Regions from separate parts of the Pedobacter sp. 01N416 genome, predicted to be linked through region 1. Evidence: riboswitches for the same ligand, from Rfam matches in the RefSeq annotation. Region 1 holds a riboswitch; the other holds the start of a gene.
The links. A riboswitch is a leader RNA that binds a small molecule or an ion and turns the genes downstream of it on or off. The one in region 1 is predicted to bind cobalamin.
Positions count from the first base shown of each region.

Region 2: linked by a shared signal. The riboswitch ahead of AC1DND_RS15260 (TonB-dependent receptor plug domain-containing protein) and the one ahead of metE (5-methyltetrahydropteroyltriglutamate--homocysteine S-methyltransferase) in region 1 are both predicted to bind cobalamin.

Region 1 covers NZ_JBFTRT010000028.1:6,103-9,531, reverse strand. The annotation lists gene metE (5-methyltetrahydropteroyltriglutamate--homocysteine S-methyltransferase) at 1-1,651, opposite strand, end outside; cobalamin riboswitch at 1,851-2,058, opposite strand; gene AC1DND_RS02875 (M14 family metallopeptidase) at 2,187-3,429, shown strand, end outside.
Region 2 covers NZ_JBFTRT010000261.1:77-3,505, forward strand. The annotation lists partial or broken gene AC1DND_RS15250 (sigma-54-dependent transcriptional regulator) at 1-407, opposite strand, end outside; gene AC1DND_RS15255 (serine hydrolase) at 515-1,762, opposite strand; cobalamin riboswitch at 1,847-2,041, shown strand; gene AC1DND_RS15260 (TonB-dependent receptor plug domain-containing protein) at 2,139-3,429, shown strand, end outside.

The DNA of each region.
Region 1 (3,429 bases):
CCGTCCATTTTACCGTCATGGGTTTCGGACGCGAAACATCACCAAAAATGATCGGTGGTTTTACACAGCGTGAACCATAACTCTGTACCCAGCCATTTTTGGAGAAAGCAAAACCATCTAGCTGCTCACCGAAGTATTCAACCATATCGTTACGCTCAAATTCGCCATGAACCAAAACATCCAGATCGATTTCTTCCTGCCAGTTTACGGCTTTTGCGGTTTCTTTCGCAATAAGATCATCATATTCTTCAACTGTAAAAGTTCCATTTTTAAGCTTTGCTCTCCAGCTTCTTACTTCTGCCGTTTGCGGAAACGACCCGATGGTTGTGGTGGCGTAACTTGGCAGATTGAGTTCCTGTTGTTTAATTTTTCTGCTCGAAAATGGACTTAAACGTTCTGCATCCTGCTCTTTTAATCCTAAAACACGTTGTTTAACTTCAGGATTGTGGATGATTTTAGAAACTTTACGGTTAGCAATCGCGATCTTATTTTCCTCAAGTTTTTGCAGGGTAGATGCAGGGCTTTCGTTGGTGATCAGTTTTTTTAAGGTAGCTACCTCTGCAATTTTTTGTTTCGCATAGGCCAGCCACTGTTTAATTTCGGCCGAAAGGTTTTGCGCATTGGTTTCATTGTCTAAATCAACCGGTGAGTGGATTAGGGAACAAGATGGGGCGATCCACACCTTATCGAAGCCCCTTTTTTCTACAGCTTGATTAATGATTGAAGCAGATTTCTCGAAATCATTTTTCCAGATGTTTCTTCCGTCTACCAAACCTAACGAAAGGATGGTATCTTCTTTTAACGAAGCTAAAACATCCGTCAATTGACCTTCAGCTCGTACCAGGTCGATATGTAAAACATTTACCGGGAGTGATGTAGTTAGCGCTAAATTATTGCCCAAGCCCTCAAAATAAGTAGCCAAAACAATTTTTAACCTGGGAAAAGCTTTTCTGATCTCTTTATAGGCATATTCGTAAGCTTTCTTGTCTTTTTCGGTAAGGTCTAAAGTCAAAAAAGGTTCATCAAACTGAACATATTCTACATCCAAAGCATCCAAGCGGGATAATATCTCGATATAAACCGGAAGGAGATTTTTGATCAGATCGATCTTTTCAAAGCCAGCTTCCTTTTCTTTTCCCAATAAAAGGTAAGAAACAGGACCGATTAAAACGGGTTTGGTGGTAATGCCCAATTGTTTTGCCTCGTAAAACTCATCGATAATTTTTGTAGAGAAAAGTTTAAAAGGCTGGTCTTTGTAAAACTCAGGAACGATATAATGGTAATTGGTATCGAACCATTTGGTCATTTCCATCGCTACCAAATCCAATCCTTCTTTTTGATAACCTCTTGCCATAGCAAAATAGAGATCAAGCTCTGAATTTCCTTTTTTCAGGATCACTTCGTTGTACCTTTTCGGGATCGCGCCAAAAGTTAAAGAATGATCGAGCACGTGATCGTAAAAAGAAAAGTCATTCGAAGGAATGATATCAATTCCGGCTTCTTTTTGAAGGTTCCAGTTTTCGTGGCGAATGTTTTTTCCCACCTGAAGTACATTTTTGTACCCAGTTTTATCTGCCCAGTAATTTTCGCAGATTTTCTTTAATTCCCTTTGGCTACCTATTCGCGGATAGCCCAGATTTTGCGTTAGCATCTCTTTTAAAGATTAAGTAAATAAATCGTTTAAAAGCCCTTAAAGCAATATTTTATAATGTTTTTTTGTTAGAAATAAAAAAGGAAAGGTTAGCGCACACACAGCCTACTCATCAGCAAAAAGCTTAAAGCAAGCATATAAAATGGTTAATTTTATGGTGTACAATCAGACCTGACCAATTACTTTATAACGCGAAAGCACCGTCAATTCAATATAGGCAGGTCTCCTGACTTATTCCCGATCTTATCGCCTTCCCATCCCGGTAAACGGCACAGTGGCATGAATGATAAGACCGTTGTCTTTTTTAACAAAAGACAGAATTTACAGTTGCGCGACAGCTCGTGATTTGCACACGATTCCCTATTAATCCCGGTTGTATTCCGGGAACCTGTATCGGTTGATGAAAAATAAAGTTAAGAACTTACATCAGGACAAATGTATGGATTAGGATTTAAAACTTGTAACAAATTTACAGCAAGCCGTTTTTGGACCTTATTCTCTACTATATTTGATTACCTAACTAAACACCCTTATTATGATAAAAATCTACTTTAAAAGGCTTTGTATTGCTTTTTTAATGGTAAATAGCTGTGCGGTGCTGGCGCAGGAAGTGCCAACGCCAAAATCGCATTTTGGTTTTGATATCGGCGACGATTATCAATTGGCCAATTATACCCAAACAGAAGCTTATTTTAAGAAACTCGCGGCAAGTTCTGACCGCATTAAACTAGTTGATATTGGCAAAACCGAAGAAGGCAGAAGTCAATATATGTTGATTGTTTCTTCACCAGAAAACCTCAAGAAATTAGCGCGTTACAAGGAAATTTCGCAACAGCTGGCGCATGCAGAAATTACACCTGAGCAGGCAAAAGCATTAGCCCAGGAAGGTAAAGCAGTAGTTTGGATAGATGGTGGCTTGCATGCCAACGAGGTGGTGGGTGCGCATCAGCTGATCGAAACTGCTTATGAGTTTGCCTCCAGGAAAGACCCTGAAACCCTGCGTATTTTGGATAACGTAATCATTTTGTTTACCCATGCCAACCCTGATGGACAAGAATTGGTGAGCAATTGGTACATGAGAGAGAAAGACCCCAAAAAAAGAACAACCTCAGGTTTGCCTGTTTTGTACGAAAAGTACGCAGGTCACGATAACAACCGCGATTTCTTTATGTTAAACCTTAAAGAAACACAGAATATCGGTCGCCAGCTTTTTGTGGAATGGATTCCGCAGATTATGTATAACCACCATCAGGCTGGTCCGGCAGGAACCGTTGTTGCAGGCCCACCTTATCGCGATCCTTTCAATTATGTTTTCGACCCAACGCTGTTAACCAGTTTAGATGCCGTTGGCGCAGCCATGCACAACCGTATGAATGTAGAAAACAAACCTGGTTATACCCAACGTGGAGGATCGGTTTATTCTACCTGGTACAATGGCGGACTAAGAACCACAACATATTTTCATAATATGATTGGGCTCCTGACCGAAATTATCGGGAACCCTACACCTTCTGAAATTCCGTTAATTCCTTCGAGATTATTGCCGAACGGCGATTCGCCAAACCCGATTACCCCGAGGAAATGGTACTTTAAAAACTCGATTGACTATTCAGTATCGTTAAACTATGCCGTTTTAAATTACGCACAACGTTACCGTGACGAATTGTTGTACAACATTTACCAGATGGGCAGAAATTCGATAGAGCGTGGTAAAAAAGATACCTGGTCTTTTTCTCCTAAAAAAATAGAAGCCATTAATAATGCGGCAAAAGGTGAAA
Region 2 (3,429 bases), on a different contig from region 1:
GTTTTACTTGCTTTACGTTTTAAAACCTTGGTTTCGGTAACTAAATTTCCACGGTCTAAACCATTACGAACCGTAATTAATAACCTGTTTAAGTCAGGTGGTTTCGAAATAAAATCAAAAGCTCCTTTTTTACTGGCTTCAATGGCAGTTTCAACTGTTCCATGACCAGATATCATAATGAATGGCAAATCGGGTTTGATGATCTGTGCCTGTTCCAGCACTTCCATACCATCCATCTTATTCATCTTGATATCGCAAAGTACCAGGTCGAAATTTCCTTTTTTGATCATTTCGAGGCCATCAATACCGTTATCGATATCTTCAACATCGTAATTTTCGTACTCCAGAATTTCGCGTAAGGTACTCCTTATCGCACGCTCATCATCAATTATTAATAGTTTAGCCATTAGAGATGTATCCTTTAATTTTGAAATGCGAATATATTATTTTTTAATTAATGTATAGTTTTTTATACAATTAATACGCAATAAACCTTAAAAGATGAGAAAGGTTTTTAATAAGTGTAATCCATCTTAAACTTATTTAAATCGGGCTTTTGTTTTTTAGCTCTTTTTAGTTCCAATTCGTAAATGGTTCTGCCCAGATTTTTCATAAAAGGAAAACAAACTGTTTCGTATTCGTATTTATTATCGTTAAATATGCCATCCTCATTACTATGAACAACAGCGGTTAGGAAATATTCAATTCCATTTTTAAAATCAACGAAATATGAGTTATCAATGATGTAGCCATAGCTATCGCCATATTTATTGAAGATGCGGATATTTGGATCAGGAGTTACCTGTTCCCGTCCATAGTATAACATTTTTGCATAGGTAGTCCAAAATTCTTTCGGATCGTATTTAGGAAAATTACTTTCGGTTGGATATTTACTCATATAAGTATAAATGAGCTTATAATCTTCTTTAGTAAGGTTAAACCGTTCTTTAAGCGGAAAAGCATCAGGAAAAATCAATTTCTGCATCAGTTTCTGTTGATCGTTAATGGCGAAAGCGTTTTTCCCCGCTAAACTGAAAGGTTTGTTTACCAGCTTGTTGGTACTATCCATGTATCCGGTACCCATTACCAAATTGCTTAATTTTAATTCATATTCTTTTGAATCGTACCGGGCAGCCTGATCATACACCAATTGTTCGCCATTGTAAAATTTGATGGGATTGGTATGTTTAGCTGATTCTCCTGCATCGCCAATGGCCAGGCGATTTAAAATGCGGCTATCGTATAATCCGTTAGCTTTCAGTTTTTCATTAATTTCGGCACGACCAATAAACTCGAATAAACGGTTAAAAGCATCATTATCACTGGTAAGCAAAATCTTTTTAACGTAATGCTCTATTGATGGAAGTCCATTTTTAGCACTTGTATCTGTTAAAACCTTCGTTTGTCCTTTATAGGCGCTATCGGTAATCATGGTACTCTTAGCCGTTAAGCCTGTATTTTTTAAGCGGTTTACTTTTTCCAAGGCAAAAATTACAGCGGCTAGTTTAACCGTACTGGCAGGATAAAAATAATGGTGTGGGTCTAAATTGTAGCTAAAGGTTTTAAAAGTGGGTTTATTCTTCGCACCACGGTTAATCTGGGTATAGAGAATCTGGATCTGGTTTTGATCAGGATGATGAAGTACAGCGGAAAAAAGCTCAGGCTTAGACTCCATCAGTTTCTTCAAAAAAACAGTATCGGTTTTTTGCGCCATAACAGATAGGCTTATTAATGAAAATGTAACAATTAATATTCTTCTCATGGGTAAAAATTTGATTCCTAATTTAGCTTTTTCTATTAAAACCACCATTTTCCATCATGCATTTTACATGTTGCTTAATTTTGTTACTTTTGCAGCGCTTTTGGTTTCCGGCATTACACCCGGAATTAAAAGGGAATACAGTGTAAATCTGTAACTGTCCCGCAGCTGTAAGCTCTATAACGGATTTCCAATCAATCTGCCACTGTTCCGACTTGTCGGGATGGGAAGGCCGGAAACCCGGGAGTAAGTCAGAAGACCTGCCTTCAGCATTTAATTTCATAGCTTTCGGGGATTGAAGCTAGGATTGAGATACTTAACGTTTTTCGTATTTTCATTTCCTTTTCTATCTGTTGGCTGTGGGCAAAACCACAATCAAATGAACAAAAAAAGAATGCTAACTGTAGCCAGTTTAGGGCTAGCACAGTTAATGATTAGCCAGGTGGCTAATGCTCAAACACAAGACAGTTTGCAGCTCAAAGATGTTGTAATTTCTGCAACAAAAAATGACCAGAAACAATCACAGACAGGTAAAGTGGTTACGATCATCAGTCGTGAAGTATTGGAGCGCAGTAACGGAAAATCATTGCCAGAACTTATTAGCGAGCAGGCAGGGATTATTGTAGCAGGTTCAAGCAGCAATCCGGGATTAAACAAATCGGTATTTTTTAGAGGTGCAGGAAGTGCTTATGCCGTGGTTTTAATCGATGGTATTGTGCAAAACGATCCATCAGGAAACGGAGGTGCATTCGATTTAAGATTGATTTCTATCGATCAGATCGATCATATCGAAATTTTAAGAGGCGGTCAGTCTACCATTTATGGTTCTGATGCCGTTGCAGGAGTAATCAATATCATCACTAAAAAAGGTGGCCCAAAAGGCAATACCATTTATGGTGTGGCCAGTGCAGGCRGTTACGAAACTTACAAAGGAACCATTGGTTTAAACGGTGGTGTTGAAGGTTTTTCGTATAATATTAACTATACCCACGCCAAAACCGATGGAATTTCAGAAGCAGCAACACCAGTGGGAAGTACAGCTGTATTTGATAAAGACGGCTTTAAAACTGATGCCTTAAATGCGAATTTCGGAATCAAACTGGATAAGCATTTCTCTGTAAATCCATTTGTACGCTACTATTATGGCAATTACAAGTTTGATGGTGGCGCTTTTACCGATGCAAACAATTATTCTATCCTGAAAAACTTTGCTGCAGGTACCAATGCCAAATACGAATTTGCAACTGGTAAAGTAACGTTAAACTATAGTTTCGAAAGTACCAGAAACGATGCGCATAGCCAGTACCCAAGCATTAACGAAGGAAGGGTATCACTATTGGATTTATTCTACAACCAAAAATTGGGTAACAAACTCGATTTATTGGTGGGTATCGATAACCGTGTGATGAAATTATCATCAGCAACAAATAAACCGGAAACCAACATTTTTGCCGCTTACGGATCATTATTCTTACACGATTTAAGTGTGTTTAACCTTGAAGTAGGCGGACGTTACAATAAACACGAACAATATGGCGAAAACTATACCTACTCAATTACCCCAAGCATCAATGTCATTAAAGAGATAAAATTATTTGGAACGGTTTCAACAGCATTTAAAGTTCCTACCTTAAACATGCTTTTTGGTCAGTTTGGTGCTAATTTGGATT